4 regions of the Comamonas sp. E6 genome follow, and region 2 is predicted to be linked to each of the others. Evidence: predicted binding sites of a transcription regulator. Region 2 holds the regulator's gene; each other region holds the start of a gene.
What was found. The regulator sigma-54, encoded in region 2, starts transcription at its own class of promoters, with help from an activator protein. The targets are predictions, from matches to a motif close to TGGCANGNAANCTGCTTT.
Positions count from the first base shown of each region.

Region 1: the regulator sigma-54 is predicted to act here: its motif matches at 2,153-2,170, upstream of CSE6_RS06170 (ammonium transporter).
Region 3: the regulator sigma-54 is predicted to act here: its motif matches at 2,483-2,500, upstream of CSE6_RS22705 (DUF3567 domain-containing protein).
Region 4: the regulator sigma-54 is predicted to act here: its motif matches at 2,168-2,185, upstream of CSE6_RS08090 (nitrate/nitrite transporter).

Region 1 is NZ_BBXH01000007.1:414,194-418,340, reverse strand. Features, by position in the region: gene CSE6_RS06180 (glycerophosphodiester phosphodiesterase family protein) at 1-470, shown strand, start outside; gene CSE6_RS06175 (hypothetical protein) at 537-857, opposite strand; gene CSE6_RS06170 (ammonium transporter) at 884-2,116, opposite strand; gene cls (cardiolipin synthase) at 2,326-3,768, shown strand; gene CSE6_RS06160 (C4-dicarboxylate transporter DctA) at 4,014-4,147, shown strand, end outside.
Region 2 is NZ_BBXH01000012.1:177,292-181,438, reverse strand. Features, by position in the region: gene lptA (lipopolysaccharide transport periplasmic protein LptA) at 1-627, shown strand, start outside; gene lptB (LPS export ABC transporter ATP-binding protein) at 624-1,406, shown strand; gene CSE6_RS11880 (RNA polymerase factor sigma-54) at 1,552-3,153, shown strand; gene CSE6_RS11875 (aspartyl/asparaginyl beta-hydroxylase domain-containing protein) at 3,343-4,147, opposite strand, start outside.
Region 3 is NZ_BBXH01000030.1:66,605-70,751, forward strand. Features, by position in the region: gene CSE6_RS22690 (fumarylacetoacetate hydrolase family protein) at 1-335, opposite strand, end outside; gene CSE6_RS22695 (IclR family transcriptional regulator) at 445-1,236, shown strand; gene CSE6_RS22700 (DUF3108 domain-containing protein) at 1,262-2,413, shown strand; gene CSE6_RS22705 (DUF3567 domain-containing protein) at 2,698-2,997, shown strand; gene CSE6_RS22710 (hypothetical protein) at 3,082-3,291, opposite strand; gene CSE6_RS22715 (AbrB family transcriptional regulator) at 3,324-4,147, opposite strand, start outside.
Region 4 is NZ_BBXH01000008.1:318,989-323,135, forward strand. Features, by position in the region: gene CSE6_RS08085 (bifunctional protein-serine/threonine kinase/phosphatase) at 1-809, shown strand, start outside; gene CSE6_RS08090 (nitrate/nitrite transporter) at 818-2,038, opposite strand; partial or broken gene CSE6_RS08100 (IS110 family transposase) at 4,092-4,147, opposite strand, start outside.

The sequences.
Region 1 (4,147 bases), on a different contig from region 2:
ATGACTACAACTTCAGGGATGGCTCGGTCGGCTACATCACCAGCGACGAATGGACCTTCATCAGCGGCCGCCCCTATAGCTGGACGCTGGCCGGCGATGCGCGCACCTTCGCGGTCATGCAGACACCGGCAGGCCTGGCCGAGATCAAGACCTATGCCGACGGCATCGGCCCCTGGAAACCCCAGGTGCTGGCCCATTCCGTCGTTCCCTACAAGGACGGCGCAGGCCTCAAGGACGTCAACACGCTCAAGGACACCGGCCTGATCGCCAACGCGCACAAGGCAGGGCTGGTGGTGCACAGCTTTACCTTCCGCAGTGAGGCCAGCCGCCTGGCTGGCATCTTCAAGGGTGACCCTGCTCAGGAATACCTCGCTTACTACCGCCTGGGCATTGATGGCGTATTCACCGATTTCACTGCTGCTGGCGTCAAGGCTCGCGAAGCCTATATCGCCGAGCTGAAAAAGCCATAGACCGGGCTCGTTGCCGGCATCGGCCTGAGCGCCGGGGCCGTCCCGGCCTCAGAACCTGCTTGTGCCTCAGCGCAGCCCGCCGATATAGCGTGCCGAGGTGCGCAGTATCTCGGCGGCCTTGGCGGTGACGGAGCTGTTGCTCTGCGCAGTCTCGGCAGGCGCTGCATGCCGGGGCTTGTCGCCGCTCCAGCTGTCCTGCAGACGCCGGGCCAGGCGCGCCAGCTCCTCGTCCTGTTGCTCTCGTGCATGCTCCAGCGCAAAAGCCACCATGGCCTGTGCATAGGCCTGGTTACAGGCCATCCATTCGGTATCGGTCACCCGGCCCGTCCTGCGCCGCAGCACCACATGCAGATGTGCGGCCACCGCCACTCGCTCGCTGTCCTCCATACACCGCTCCTATCTTTGATGGATCACTAGTGCTGACGCTCCAGATGCAGACTGATATCCAGGCCCTCCATTTCCTGCACGGCATCCACACGCAAAGGCATCAGCAGACGGATCAGCACCAGCACCCCGGCCGTGGCTGCGCCGCTGTAGGCAGCCACCGCGGCCACGGCAATCAACTGGTTCATCACCGTGGCGCCTGTGCCCGCAATCAGGGGGTCGGCAAACACCGCCGTGAGGATGGAGCCCGCAATGCCGCCCACGCCATGCACGCCGAAGACATCGAGCGAGTCATCGGCCCCGAGACGGCGCTTGAGCCAGGTTGCGCCCCAGAAGCAGACGGCGCCCGCAATCAGGCCTATCCACACCGCACTGCCCACCTGCACAAAGCCCGCAGCCGGTGTGATGGCCACCAGTCCGCCCACCATGCCCGAGAGCAGGCCCAGCAAGGTCGGAGCACCGCGAACCAGCCACTCCACCACCATCCATGCCAGACCGGCAGCCGCTGCCGCCACGAGAGTGACCACAAAGGCCAGCGCTGCACGCCCGTCGGCAGACAGGGCCGATCCCGCGTTGAAGCCGAACCAGCCGAACAGCAGCAGCGCCGTGCCCATGGCCGTCCAGCCCAGGCTGTGCGGCTCGAATGGCTCGGTTCCATAGCCGCGCCTGCGCCCCATCATGAAGGCACAGACCAGTGCCGCCACGCCCGCATTCACATGCACCACGGCACCGCCGGCAAAGTCCAGTGCGCCGAGCTGGTTCAGCCAGCCCCCGCTCTCCCACACCCAGTGGGCCACCGGCGCATAGACCACCACGCTCCACAGCGCGGCAAACACCAGCAGGGCCGCAAAGCGCATGCGCTCTACCACGGCCCCCACGATCAGCGAGGTGGTGATGATGGCGAATGCGGCCTGGAACAGGGCATAGGCCGCCTCGGGCAGATGCGGTGCCAGATGGCTGACCGAGATCATGCTGCGCCGGCCATCGAAGTGCAGCGAGGCAAACCAGGCTCGTCCCAGATTGCCAAGCCAGGCAGACTCGGCGGTGAACGCGAGCGAGTAGCCCAGGCCGAACCAGGTCAGGGTCACCACGCAGGCCACCGCAAACACGGCCACCATGGTGTTGACCACATTCTTGCGCCGCACCAGCCCCGCATAGAACAGGGCAATGCCCGGCAAGGTCATCAGCAAGACCAGCGCCGACGCGACCATGACCCAACCGGTATCTGCCTTGTCGATGGCAGTCAATGGCACCATTTCCATGCACTCCCCCCTGCTTGTTTGCTTTGAGAAAAAAAGGAAGCAGGTTCCATGCCAGTGCCATGCCGATCTGTCGATGCTTCATGATGGATAGCAGCATGCGTTAACCCATCAAGGTCTTTGCGCCTGTTTCATGAGAACCACGACGGGCAGCTTGTGCTCAGGCCTGAGCCCGTTATGCTCGACAAGGTCCATCGTTGCTGCACTGATTCATGACCTGGCTGCTGCTGACTCTTCATGTATTGCTGATTGCCGGCTTCGGCCTGCGCATTCTGCTGCGCAGAGACATGCGGCCCGATGTGCGGCTGGCCTGGCTCATGGTCATCGTGCTGCTGCCCTATGTGAGCTGCCTGCTGTACTACCTGTTTGGGGAAGTGGCCCTGGGCCGTGTACCAGGCCGCAGAAGGCTCAATGTGCGCGAGTTCTGCCAGACCCGGGGCAGCGCCCTTGCGACCGCCCCCGGCCCCATGCCGCAGGCACGGCCCGCCATTCCCGATCAATGGCTGCCGGCCTTCCGCTATGCCTCGTCCATCAACGGCTTTGTACCGCTGCCCGGCCACAGGGCCGAGCTCATGCGCGATGGCGCGCATGCCCGTGCGCAGATGCTGGCCGACATGGATGCCGCGCGCCACGAGATCAATGTGCTGTACTACATCTGGCTGGACGACAGCACCGGCACCGATGTGGCCCATGCCCTGATGCGTGCCGCGCAGCGCGGCGTGACCTGCCGGGCCATGGTCGACGGTCTGGGCTCGCGCGCACTGACGCGCTCGCCACTGTGGCAGCAGATGCGGCAGACCGGCGTGCACCTGGCGATTGCCCTGCCCATCAGCAATCTGCTCAAAGTCATGCTGACCAGCCGCATCGACCTGCGCAACCACCGCAAGATCACGCTCATAGACGGCAGGATCAACTATTGCGGCAGCCAGAACTGCGCCGACGAAGGCTTTCGCATCAAGGCTCGCTATGCCCCCTGGGTGGACATCATGCTGCGCCTGCAGGGTCCGGTGGTCATGCAGATGCAGCAGGCTTTTGCCAGCGACTGGGCGCAGTCCGATGCGAGCCTTGCACCACCGACAATCGAGGCCGGCGCTGCCGCTGACGACGGCTTCCATGCCGTTGCGATTGCCGAAGGGCCTACAGAAAGGGCACGTTCTACACCCCAGCTGGTTGCCAGCCTGCTGGCCTGTGCGCAGCGCGAGGTCGTGATCTCCACCCCCTACTTCGTGCCCGACAGCACGGTGCTAGATGCCTTGTGCGCCGCCGCGCTGCGCCAGGTGCAGGTCACACTGATCCTGCCCGCCCGCAATGACTCATGGATAGTCGGTGCCGTCAGCCGCAGCCATTACTGGCGGCTGCTGAGCGCCGGCGTCCACATCCACGAATTCCGCCCTGGCCTGCTGCATGCCAAGACCCTCTGCCTGGACGGATCGGTCAGCCTGATCGGCTCCACAAATCTGGATCTGCGCAGCTTTGACCTGAACTTCGAAAACAATGTATTGCTGCACGACGAAGCCATTACCGAGGCCATCCGTCAGCGCCAGCAAAGCTATCTCCGCGATTCCGATGTGGTGACGCTGGCACAGGTGCATTCGGCTCCCTGGTGGAAGCGCATCTGGGACAATCTGCTGGGCGCCCTGAGCCCGCTGCTGTAAGCGCCATGCCCTGGCTTTGGGCATGTCCAAAGCCCGCGCACCACGCGCGTGCACACTGGCGCCTCCTCTCGCACCAAGGCGGAACGCCCTTTTATTTCATACGTGAAAGTCAGGACTGATCCTCCCCTAATTTACACAAATCTGCAGGAATACCCTCTGCTGGCACGCCTTTCGCTTGCCTACATTCTTGCATGCAAGTTGCAGACAACTTGCATACAAGATTCCACAACTTGCGAAAGACGACTATGCGCCGCTTTGTCAGATCACTGTTCGGACAGGTGGTGATCGCACTCATACTGGGTGTGCTCGCCGGACTACTGGCCCCTGAATGGGCCGTGAAACTCAAACCCCTGGGCGATGGCTTCATCAAGCTCATCAA
Region 2 (4,147 bases):
GCCTGCGCCCTGGCAGCAGCGACCGGCATTGTCCATGCCGAAAAAGCCGACAGCGCCAAGCCCATGAATATCGAGGCGGATGCGTTGCGTCATGACGAGCTGCAGCAGACCAGTGTCTTTACTGGCAATGTGGTGATGACCAAGGGCTCCATCGTGCTGCGCGGTGCTCAGCTCGATGTGCGGCAGGACGCCGAGGGCTATCAGTACGGTGTGATCAAGGCCGAGGCCGGCAAGCGAGCGTTCTTCCGCCAGAAGCGCGATACCGTGGCCGGTCAGCCCGAGGAGTTCATCGAGGGCGAAGGCGAAGTCATCGAGTACGACGGCAAGGCCGATATCGTCAAGTTCATCCGTCGTGGCGAGATGCGCCGCTACCGTGGCGGTCAGCTCAGCGATCAGGTCACGGGCTCCATCATCGTCTACAACAACATCACCGACGTCTATACCGTCGATGGCCAGAAGACCAGCGGCGGCCTGCCTAGCTCCTCCGTGGGACAGGGCGGCCGTGTGCGCGCCATCATGGCGCCCAAGGACGGCACGCCGGGGGCACAGCCCAAGCCTGCAACACCTGCCACGCAGCTGCGCCAGAGCATGACGCTGGGCGGCGAGAAAGCCGACGAGAAGAAATGAGCGAGCCGACTTTCTCCAGCAGCCGCAGCGGCGAGTCCGACAGCCGCCTGGAGGCCAAACATCTGGCCAAGTCCTACGGCAGCCGCAAGGTGGTCAAGGATGTGTCCCTGTCCGTGCAAAAAGGCGAGGTCGTCGGTCTGCTCGGCCCTAATGGAGCGGGCAAGACCACATCGTTCTACATGATCGTGGGCCTGGTGCGCAGCGACGGCGGCGAGATCTTCATCGACGGCCAGCCGGTGGGCGGCATGCCGATTCACCAGCGTTCGCGCCTGGGCCTGTCCTATCTGCCCCAGGAAGCCTCCATCTTTCGCAAGCTCAGCGTGGAAGACAATGTGCGCGCCGTGCTGGAGCTGCAAAAGGACGAGCAGGGCAAGGCGCTGACGCGCGACGAGATCGAAAAGCGCCTCACGGGCCTGCTGCAGGAGCTGCGCGTCGAGCATCTGCGCCAGTCGCCGGCGCTGGCGCTGTCAGGCGGTGAGCGCCGTCGCGTGGAAATTGCCCGCGCCCTGGCCACGCAACCGCGCTTTATTTTGCTTGACGAGCCTTTTGCCGGCATCGACCCGATCGCGGTGATCGAGATCCAGCGCATCATCGGCTTCCTCAAGGAGCGCGGCATCGGCGTGCTGATCACCGACCATAATGTGCGCGAGACGCTGGGCATCTGCGACCACGCCTTCATCATCAGCGACGGTCATGTGCTGGCCGAAGGCACGCCCGAGGAGATCGTGGAGAACGCCGATGTGCGCCGCGTCTATCTGGGCGAACATTTCAGGATGTGATGACCGCCACGCTCCCTCACTTTGTGCGGTCGCTGCCCCCAGAAGGGGCCCTGACCGGCTGCGCCGGGGTTTGCCTTGAGGTGGCCCGGCGGCAAACCCGTAGCACTGCGCGCGTTTGCAATGATTGTCTGGGGGCCGCGCCTCGATGAAGCCAGGTCTCTCGCTACGCGTTTCGCAGCATTTATCGCTTACGCCGCAGCTGCAGCAATCCATTCAGCTGCTGCAGCTTTCCACCCTGGAGCTGGCGCAGGAAGTCGAGCAGATGCTGGTCGACAACCCTTTTCTGGAACGTGCGGGCGATGAGGCCGAAACTGCGGGAGATGCTCCTGTAGATGTAGCTAATAGCGCCGGTGAATACAGTACTTCAGATAGTATTCATGCTGAAAGAGATGCATCGCAAGCGCAACAAGCTACTGAAACGGTAGCGGAGACATCAAACCCCGAAACCCCTGAAACGCTGAACTGGGAGGCCGAGGGCCTGGACGGTCAGGACGGGGAATGGGGTGGCGAATCCAGTAGCGAGTGGGATACGCCCTCGGCCAGCAGCTCCACGCGCAACCGCGATGGCGATGACGAAACCGATGCCATCGATCTGGCGCGCGAGCACCAGAGCCTGACCGACTTTCTCCATCGTCAGGCGCTGAGCCTGCATCTGGGCGCGGCGGACATGGCGGCGCTGCGCTTTCTCATCGAGTCGCTCAGCGACGACGGCTATCTCGAGGATTCCCTGCAGGAGCTGGCGCAAAGCCTGGCCGGCGACGACCTGGAAGAGCGCGAGGAGCTGGAGCAGCACTTTGTCATTGCGCTGAAGCTGCTGCAAAGCCTGGAGCCCGTGGGCGTGGGAGCGCGTGATCTGGCCGAGTGCCTGCAGCTGCAGCTGCGCGACCTGATCCGCACCGCCGAGGATGAGGGCACGACCGAGGCGCATATGAACCGGCTGCTGCTGGCGCAGGCCATCTGCGCTCAGCCCATGGACCTGCTGGCGCGGCGCGATCTGCGCAAGCTCACCAGTCTGTGCGGTGCGCGCGAGGAGCAACTGCGCGAGGCCATGGCCCTGATCGCCAGACTGGAGCCGCGTCCGGGGCGCCGCTTTGTCGACGTGGAACGCCATATCGTGGTGCCCGATGTCATCGTGCGCCCGGTGCGGGCCGGCTCGGGCCGGGTGGACTTCTCCGTGCAGCTCAACCCCGAGGTCATGCCGCGTCTGCGCGTGCATGACATCTATGCCAGCGTACTGCGCCGCCACAAGAACAGCGACGGCCATGCGGCGCTGCAGCAGCAACTGCAGGAGGCGCGCTGGTTCATCAAGAACATCCAGCAGCGCTTCGACACCATCTTGCGGGTCTCCGAAGCCATCGTGGAGCGGCAGAAGAACTTCTTTGTGCATGGCGAGCTGGCCATGCGACCGCTGGTGCTGCGCGATATCGCCGACACGCTGGGCCTGCACGAGTCCACCATCAGCCGTGTGACCACCGCCAAGTACATGGCCACGCCCCAGGGCACCTTCGAGCTCAAGTACTTCTTCGGTTCGGGCCTGGGCACGGAAACCGGCGGCAGCGCCTCCAGCACGGCCGTGCGTGCGCTGATCAAGCAGTTTGTCGATGCCGAAGATGCCAAGAAGCCGCTGTCGGACGCCAAGCTGGCCGATATGCTCAAAGAGCAGGGCATCGAGTGCGCGCGCCGCACCGTCGCCAAATACCGCGAGCAGCTCAAGATACCGACGACCACGCTGCGCAAGGCGCTGTAGGGCACCGCAGAAACAAGAAAGCCGCTGATGCATCGCACAGCGGCTTTCTTGCTCTGTCTTTAGGGCGGGAGCCTTGATAAGGCATTCCTCAAGCAAGGGGCAGCGAGCAAGAGCTGCCCTTGCGGCGATGCTGCCGTCCCCCTTGGGGGCGCCCGGCCAGGGGAAGGCGCGTAGCGCCTCAGGGGGTTATCAAGAAACCAACCACCAGATAAACCAGACCAGCACGCCAATCATCAGGCCGAACTTGAGGATCTTGTAGAAGGTCGGATTCCAGTCGCGGAAGGCGCGGCGGTACTTGCCCGCATAGAACGAGATCTTGAACAGCTTGCTGATCATGCCGCGCGGATCGCCCTCGTTGTTGGGCGAGCTGGCGGCGGCCACCACGTTCTTGCCCAGCCAGTGATTGAGCCACTGGGCAAAGCCATTGGTCATGGGGCGCTCCACATCGCAGAACAGCACGATGCGGTTGCCTTCGCTGCGGTTCTCGGCCCAGTGCATAAAGGTCTCGTCGAAGATCACGCCTTCACCTTCACGCCAGCTATAGGGCTGGCCGTCGACCTCGATCATGCAGCGGTCGTCGTTGGGGGCCAGCACGGCCAGGTGATAGCGCAGCGAGCCTGCATAGGGGTCGCGGTGCAGATTGAGCTTGGCGCCGGGCGGCAGCTCGGCAAACATGGCGGCCTTGACGCTGGGAATCGATTTCACCAGGGCCGTGGTCTTGGGGCACAGCTCCATGGCCGAAGGGTGGGCATCGCCGTACCACTTGAGATAGAAGCGCTTCCAGCCGGTCTTGAAGAAGGAGTTGAAGCCTGCGTCATCGTTATTGGCGGCGGCCTTGATCTGCATGTTCTTTTGCAGATTGACGGCTTCCTCGCGGATTTCACGCCAGTTGGCCTGCAGCGGCGCCAGCTCGGGGAAGGTGCTGGTGGGCAGATAGGGCGTGCGCGGCACCTTGCTGAACATCAGCATGAAGACGTTGAACGGCGCTGTGAAC
Region 3 (4,147 bases), on a different contig from region 2:
AACGGGTCGGTGTAGAAGTTGGCCGGCACCTCGGCATTGCGCGCCTTGCGCACCAACTCCACATGGTTGATATAGGCCGAGCCATCGGCCCACTGATAAGCTCGTGGCAGCGGTGCCATGCAGCGCTGGGGATCGAAGAGAAACGCGTGGCGGGCCTTGCCGTGATTGAGTTCGTGCGACAGATCCTGCAGCTGGGGGGCCATATAGCTCCAGTCGTCCAGCACCTGCTGCATGCGGCTGGCAATACCGGTGGCATAGCAGGCCTGGCTCAGGTCACGCGAGACCACGACCAGTTGCCCGTCGCGCGAGCCATCCTTGTAGGTTGCCAGTTTCATTCTCTGTCCCTCTGCTCACGGCAGCGGTGCTGGCACAATGCCTGACAACGCTAGCCAAAATTACGATTGGTTAAATTGATTTAACTAAACAAAACACGATTCTATTGCAATGGAAAAGGAACGCGCAGGGATTCAGTCGGTCGAAGTGGGTTTCTCCCTCATCGAAGCGCTGGCGCAGGCCAGCGGCCCGCTGATGCTCAAGGATGTCGCCGCCGCCGCCGGCATGAGTGCCGCCAAGGCGCACCGCTATCTGGTGAGCTTTCAGCGCATCGGCCTGGTGGCGCAGGACGAACGCAATTCGCGCTACGACCTGGGCCCTGCGGCGCTCAAGATCGGCCTGGCCTCCCTGGCCCGCCTCGACCCGGTGCGTCTGGCGCGGGAGCGCATTCCGGCGCTGCTCGAGACTCTCAACCACACGCTGGCCATTGCCGTCTGGGGCAACCATGGCCCGACCATCGTGCATTGGGAGGAATCGGCGCAGTCCGTCACTGCCAATCTGCGCCTGGGCGACGTCATGCCCATGCTGGCCTCGGCTACAGGGCGCTGCTTCGGTGCCTGGCTGCCGCGCGAGGCGACGGCCGCGTTGCTGGAGCCCGAGATCGAACGTGCGCGCAAGGCCAGACGCCAGGACCTGCCCCAGACCGAAGAGGCCGTTGCGGACATGCTGGCCGAAGTCCGTGCGCGCGGCACGGCCCGCGTGGTCGACACCGTGCTGCCGGGCATCGTGGCCTTTTGCGTGCCGGTCTTCGATGCATCCGGCCATATTGTGCTGGGGCTGATGACCCTGGGCTCGCTGGCGACTTTCGACCCGGACTATGGTGGAGCCATAGACGCGCCACTGCAGGCGGCCGCCCGCCAGCTTTCCAGCGATCTGGGCTGGCGCGCCGATCCCAACCACTGAAACCTGCAATCTCAGAATCACGCTCATGGGCCGCTCCCCTCAGACAAGCCAGGCACGCAAGACACTGCTGCCCATCACCGGCTTGGTGCTGGCAGCCCATGGGCTGTTGCTCTGGGGCCTGCCCGAACTAAGCCCGCCGGACAAAGCGGCGGCCGACCAGATCGTGATGGAGACGCGCATGCTGCAGGCGCCCCCTCCTCCGCCGCCTGCACCCGCAGCGCCCAAACCGGCTCCAGCCCCGGCGCCCAGACCCCAGGCCTCACCCCGGGCGCCGGCTCCTGCTCCCGTGCCTGCCCCCGTCCCGGACGAGCAGGAATCAGAGCCAAATCCGCCTCCAGTCCAGGAACCACAAACGCAAGAAACTCCTGGAACAGAAGCACCCGCCAATACAGAGCTGCCCGCTGCTGCAGCAGAGCCGGCTCCCGAGCCCATGGCCGAGCCTCCCGAAGCCAATGGTGCCGACACGGCCCGCCCCATCCAGGTCACGCCCGCAGGCAGCGCGCCGCTGCCACCTGACTCTGTGCTGCCCGTCACCCTGCCCAACTCCGCCACGCTGGAGTTCAATGCCTCGGGTCAGGTCAAGGGTTTTCAATACTCGGCCGGCGCCCAGCTGCAATGGCAGCATGACGGCCAGTATTACCAGGCCAGGCAGTCGATCAGCATGTTCTTGCTCGGCGAGCGCGCCCAGACCAGCGAGGGGCTGATCACACCCAAGGGCCTGCAACCGCTCAACTTCAGCGACAAGGGGCGAAAAACCCAGTCCGCCGCCTTTGATGTGGCCAGTGGCAAGGCACACTACAGCGGCGGCCAGACCGATGCGGCCATCGGCGATGGCGTGCAGGACCGCCTCAGCGTGTTTCTACAGCTCTCGGCCCTGATGGCTGCCGCCCCCGATAAATACCCGCCAGGCACGCTGATAGAGCTGACCACCAGCAGCGCACGCTCGGCCGTGCGCTGGCAGTTCCGCGTGGGTGCCAGCGAGGCGCTGGAGCTGCCATTTGGCGGCGTCATGGCGTGGCGCCTGGACAAGCTGCCCGGCAAAAGCAGCAGCGACCAGCGCGGATCGGTCTGGCTGGCTCCGTCCATGCAATACCTGCCCGTGCGCATCAAGCTCACTCAGGGACAGGACGACTTTGTCGACCTGCAGCTCAGGAAATATCTGCCCGCGCCGCAATAGCCTCCATGCCGCAGCCTGGCGTAAACCCCGAGAGCACCGCGCTCAAAGCGCTCACTCACCTCTCAGCCAAGGCCTGCAACCTGCATCGGCTCGGGCTGAACGCTGTCGCGCCATTCAAGGACTTGCCTACTACAGATCGGGAAAGCCAGTTGCCCACAACCATGCCAAATCCATGGAATACTGTGCCCAAGTGCCAAGAGCAGGCATTTCCACCTTGAAATGCGGCACCCTGTCGCCATATCCATGGCAGGCATGCTCATAACGGAAGTGAAAGGAGGAACACCATGCAAATGCTTTACGACTCTGAATCCTTTGCGGTGCTCCATCTGCGTCCCGATATGGAGGCAGACGTTCCGGCAGGCAAAGCCAAGGCCGAGACCGAGCAAGCCCATCAACTGCCGCGCCACGGCTTCGAAATCGTGGACAAGCGTTCGGGCAAGGAGGTGTATCTGGATGGTTCCTGGGCCGAAATGTTCCAGAAGCAGATCCTCGCCTGGCAGCAGGATGCCCCCACCGAGGAGGAGGTGGAGGAAATTCTCGACACCTACACGGGCCTGGCCCAGCAGCCGGTAATCATTCACTGAACACCTTGCAAAAAGCCACTCGAAAGAGTGGCTTTTTTGATGCCTGAAAACACACTCTAGTGCTTACCGGAAAAGCGCGAGCCGCTATGACTTTCTGCACAACAGCATCAACACGCAGGCACTCAGCATGCAGCCAAAAAAGCCCAGCAGCCCCCCTGCCGCACCCAGCGCCAGCCAGTAGCCCCAGTCAATGCCTTGCTCTGCGCAGTGAATCTCGCACTGGGGGTTGTGCTCCCAGGCCATCCACATCAGAAGCCCGGCCATCACAAAGCCGGCGCATGCGCTGAGGATCAAGACCGACTTCCAGGGATTTCGCCTGCCGCGGATCATGGCCTCGCTCCTGGCAGTGCTCTGTTCAGCCATCGGTACAGCGGCGCTACCAGCAGCAGCACGGCAATCAGCCGGCAGACCTGAAAGGCCGTGACCACGGGCACGCCCAGTTGCAGGACCTTGGCGGTGATGGCCATCTCGGTAATGCCACCCGGCGATGTGCCCAGCAACAAGGTCACCCAGGGCAGGCCGGTGGCCCAGTGCAGCAGCCAGGCAAAACCGGCGCAGACTGCCATCAACCCCACGGTACCCAGCGCCACCATGCCCAGCCAGCGCGGCGCCGTGTGCAGGAAATCACGTCGAAAGCGCACCCCCAGGCTGACGCCGATCACCAGCTGGGCGGCATTCATCAGCCATTGCGGCACGGCGGACAGCTCCAGGCCTGCCATGGTCAAGCCCATGGATACGGCCAGCGCACCCAGAAACCAGGGATTGGCACGCCTGAGCCTGAGCATCAGCAATGCCCCGGCGCCGGTGGCCAGCACCAGCCAGGCAAAGCCCGGCCATTGCACGGTGCGCACGCTGGGCAGCGTCAGGCCTGGGTCGCCCTGCAATCCCGACCATTGCAGTGCAAAGGGAATGCTCACCGTGACTATCACCAGCCGCAGGCTGTGTGCCGCGGCCACCAGATCAGTGCGCGCCTGCTCGCGCTCGGCCAGCAGCGTCATCTCCGAGGCCGCACCTATCGCGCCCGAGAAATAGGTCGTGGCGCGCAAGCGCTCTTCGTCCATGCCCGGTTGCGCCAGCATGGAGCCTGCCTGCACGCGATACAGCCAGCGCCCGAAGGCCCAGCCCAGCAACAGGGCCCAGGCAATGGCCA
Region 4 (4,147 bases), on a different contig from region 2:
AATGGGCTGCTCTGGCCCATGAAGCATGGGTGGCCGGCCATCTGCAGACCGGAGCGGCAGCCCGACATCTGGTTCGGCTGCATGCTGCGCCGGTAGATCTGCCATCAGCTTTCTATCTTTTGTACGAATGGGTGGAGGGCGAGACGCTTTCTCAGTGGCTGGAGCGACGACATCAGCCTGGTGTAGACCAGGTGCTTGCCATAGGTCAGCAGGCCGCGCGTGTGCTGGGTTACCTGCACCGACAGGGTGTTATCCACCGCGACGTCAAGCCCGCGAACCTTCACTGCGGTGTTGATGGGGTGTTGCGTCTGCTCGACCTTGGCGTTGCGCTGACTGGCCGAGAGCCTCCCGAACTGCGTGCCTTACATGCGGGTACTGCTAGCTACATGAACCCCGAGCAGTGGGACGATCCGCCAGTGCCAGCAAGTGCGGGCAGCGACCTGTTCGCTTTGGGCGTGACGCTGTACCAGCTATTGACAAGTGGACGTCTGCCTTATGGTGAGGTTATCGCTTACCAGAGAGGGCGCTACTGGCGTGACCCAATACCTCCCAGTCGTCACAACCCACAAGTACCAATCTGGCTGGATGCCATCGTTCTTAAGGCGATCGTTCGCGATCCTGCACAGCGCTTCGAGACGGCCGAAGAAATGTTGCTGGCGTTAGAGCGCGGAGCTGCGCGGCCACTATTGCCGCAAGCGTCCAGTCCACTCCTTGAGCGCGATCCAGCATTCGGTTGGAAGACAGCGCTCGCCTTCAGCGTTGTGCTCAATGTGGCGCTGCTTTACTGGTTACTGTTCCTGCCACGCTGAGCTTTGAATCAAGCCGGCACGGTGCGTGCGCGACCGCCTTTCTCCGCCCAGGTGCGTGTCCAGCGCAGTTGCATGTGGCGCAGCATCACCAACATGACTAGTGAAAAGCAGGCAAACACAGCGAATCCTGTGAAGTAACTGCCGGTGTGCTGTTGCGACAAACCCATGCTTGCAGGGATCAAGCCGCCGCCCAAAGCGCCCAACTCTCCGATCATGGAGCCGGCCACAGCAGTGGTTGTTGGCCACCGCAGAGGAACCAATTGGAACAAGGCACCATTGCCAGCTCCCAAGGCGGCAAAACATACCAAGAAGAACAGCACTGTGAGAGTTAAGGAGTGGCCGCTGAGTCCGCAAAGCAGCAAGCTAATGAAGACGACGACCAGCACTGCTGTGAGCGTGTTCACTCCGCCCCAGTGATCCGACAGCCAGCCGCCAAAAATGCGCGTAGTCGCACCCATAAACGCAGCCAGCATGGTCAACTGCCCAGCTTCAACTTTGCTCACACCGAATTGGTCATAAAAGTAGCTTGGCAGAAAAGTGGCTAAGCCAATGAAGCCGCCAAAGGTGACGGCATAAATTAGGCTGAAGGCCCAGCCGTCCTTCTCGAAAAGGCAGGCAACATGGTCGCGCAGAGTGGCATGTGCATCACGGTCTGCGGGTTCTCGGGCAAACACAATCATTACGACCATAGGCACCAGAATACCTAGAGCCGCAAAGCCGTATACGGCCTGCCAGCCAAAGGCCTGTGCCAACTGCGGTGCCAGCAGTGCGGCAAAGGCCGTTCCGATGTTGCCGGCACCAACTAGTCCCATTGCTAGTCCCTTGTAGCGCGGTGGAAATGAGCCTGAACCGAGTGAAAGAGCTACGCCGAAGCTGGCACCAGCAATGCCTAGCAAAACGCCCATGGCCAGCAGATCACCAAAGGAGTCAACGGCGAAGTAGCCGTACAACATTGCGATGGCGATGCCCACCATCTCAACCAGGGTGGCATTCTTTCTACCGATGTACTGAGCCAGCAACCCCAGCGGAAAGCGCATCAGCGACCCCGCGAAGATTGGGATGGATAGCATCAGGCCCTTCTGCGCCGGTGTCAGATTAAAGCTCTCGCTGAGAAAAGGGGCCATTGCACCATTGATGACCCAAATGCCGCATGAGCAGGCGAAATAGAAGAATGATGCGCCCAAGGTTGGTGCATGCCCAGCTTGTAAAAAGTTTCGGAAGCCCGTCATTGCTTTCTGTCCCTACAAAAGAAAACGTCTACGCAGGCATTACCCACAATAGCGGCCTATGCCTGACGTAGACGTCGTTGTCTTGATACAGCCGAATCTGCTTCATTGCAAAAACGGCTACAAGTCAGTTAAGCAAGATTCGTGCTCATCCGATAGCGTGTGCGAACAACATGATGGACTGATGTTCTACTGAACCAGATGGCCCAACTGAAAAGCCTGACAACGGCGCGCTTGGCCCAGACCGGAGCGCTGTAAGGGGGTATCGGGGGCCGCGCCCCTGAGGTTCACCCGCTGATCAGGCAATACCCGGCGCAATTGAAGCACGCGATCGCGGCACCGCTGGCAAAGTATGGTGTGTGATGGAGGGCGTGCAATTCACCAAAAAATGCCGGTCGCCACTCTCGCTTGAAAAACAACCGCCGTAGGCGCTCTGGCCTATGATTCCCATTGAGGGGGAATTATGGGAATACAAGATAGAGATTATTGGAGAGAGCGCTATGACCAAAATCTGAGCGCTAGAAGGGATCCAAGTGATAGCCCGTTTTCGAGTGGTCGTAATGAAATGGGCTTTATGGGAAAGCTCATTGTCACTGCGATAGTGCTATTCATTGGTGTAATCGCATACAGGTACCACTTTGAAATCATTCGTTTTATCAAGGGTTTTCCACCCACAGCTGTCCACCAGCGGGCTCCGCCGCCGTCTGTTTTGAAACCAACGGAGCCTGCAACTGCGGTAGCTCCTAAGCCAGGGACTCCGGAGTTTCCGAAACCTGAAGCTACTGGGCAGATTTATAGGTGTGGGAATACCTACAGCAATTCTCCATGCGAGGGAGGGCGTCAGATCGCGCAGCAAAGCACTCCGCGAGTGGATACACCGACAACAAGAGAGATTTACCTCTGCAAAGATATTCATGATCGCCTGACTTGGGAGAGCGTTCCGTGCTCGGTCAATGGCCGCTTTATAGATCGCATAGCGCGAGTACCAGCAAATATTCCATGGGAAAGTCAAGTTGCTTTAGCTAGGCAGCAGAGAGACAAGGCTTATGCGATTGCTGCTGAGCAAGTTGTACCAGTCGCTACTCGACCTTCGTCATCAGTGCCCGGTGAGTGCAGAATTTTGGAGGAGCGAATTAGGGTTCTCGACGCTGAATGTCGTGTCAAGGCGTGCGGAATGGATCAGCTTGATTACGTTAGGGCCGAGAGAAAGAAGACGCGTGACCGGCAATTTCGTATCGGTTGTTAGCCAATTTGGAAAACCGGTAGATTGGACGGCCCGGTGTTTGACCTGGCTAACTCGGCTTCAAGTAGCGCAATTTGACCTATAAGCCTTTTGTTTCGGCGCTCTTGCGCTTGTGCCTGGGCGAAGTATGTGGAGGTGCGTAGGTTTGAGATTGACTCGACGTACTGAATGCCCCAGGTCGATTCCCAGAACAGCGCCAGATGGATGGCTCTGGGTGCTTGGCCTTGCGCGCGGTACCGTCGGAGCGTTGACGGTGAAATGTCCAGCAGCCTAGCTTTCTGTTCAATGCTGCCGGGGACGTTTTCCAGGATGCTGAGAAAGTGAGGGAGATGTGCGGGGTATGGTGCTCTAAACATCAACTGACGTTCGAGCAATCGTTATGAAAATTGGAGCAGTGCGCGCTGTGTCAGCAGGTGGGTGAGGTAAATCCTTGTACACAAGAACATGCTCATTCCTTTGGCGCCAAAGCCGAAAGAGTTTTTGTACAACGTTTTACCTGGAAAAAGTGTGAGGTAAACGCTTGTACATTCCAAAGGCGTTGCTGCATTACAGGGACTTCCCGTCAATGCAAGCGCTTTTTGACTGACCTGTCTGCCAAGACGATCCAGGTGCTTGAAACGAGGAACAGACTGCACATCTACAGACGGGGTTAGGCACGAGGTGTGCGCCCCCAGAAACAAACCGCGCAGCAGGGCTCCATTCAAATCTCGTGACGTCTTGCGACTCACAATGCAACAACCGAGCTTGCCTGCTGCTGGTCTGACCTGTTCATTGCATCTTTGATTTCACGTCTGGCATGTTGAAGTGCCTGTCTCAGGCAACGGCAGAGACGGGTGGCCTGGGGCGTTCGCTGATATGGGCTGCTTCGT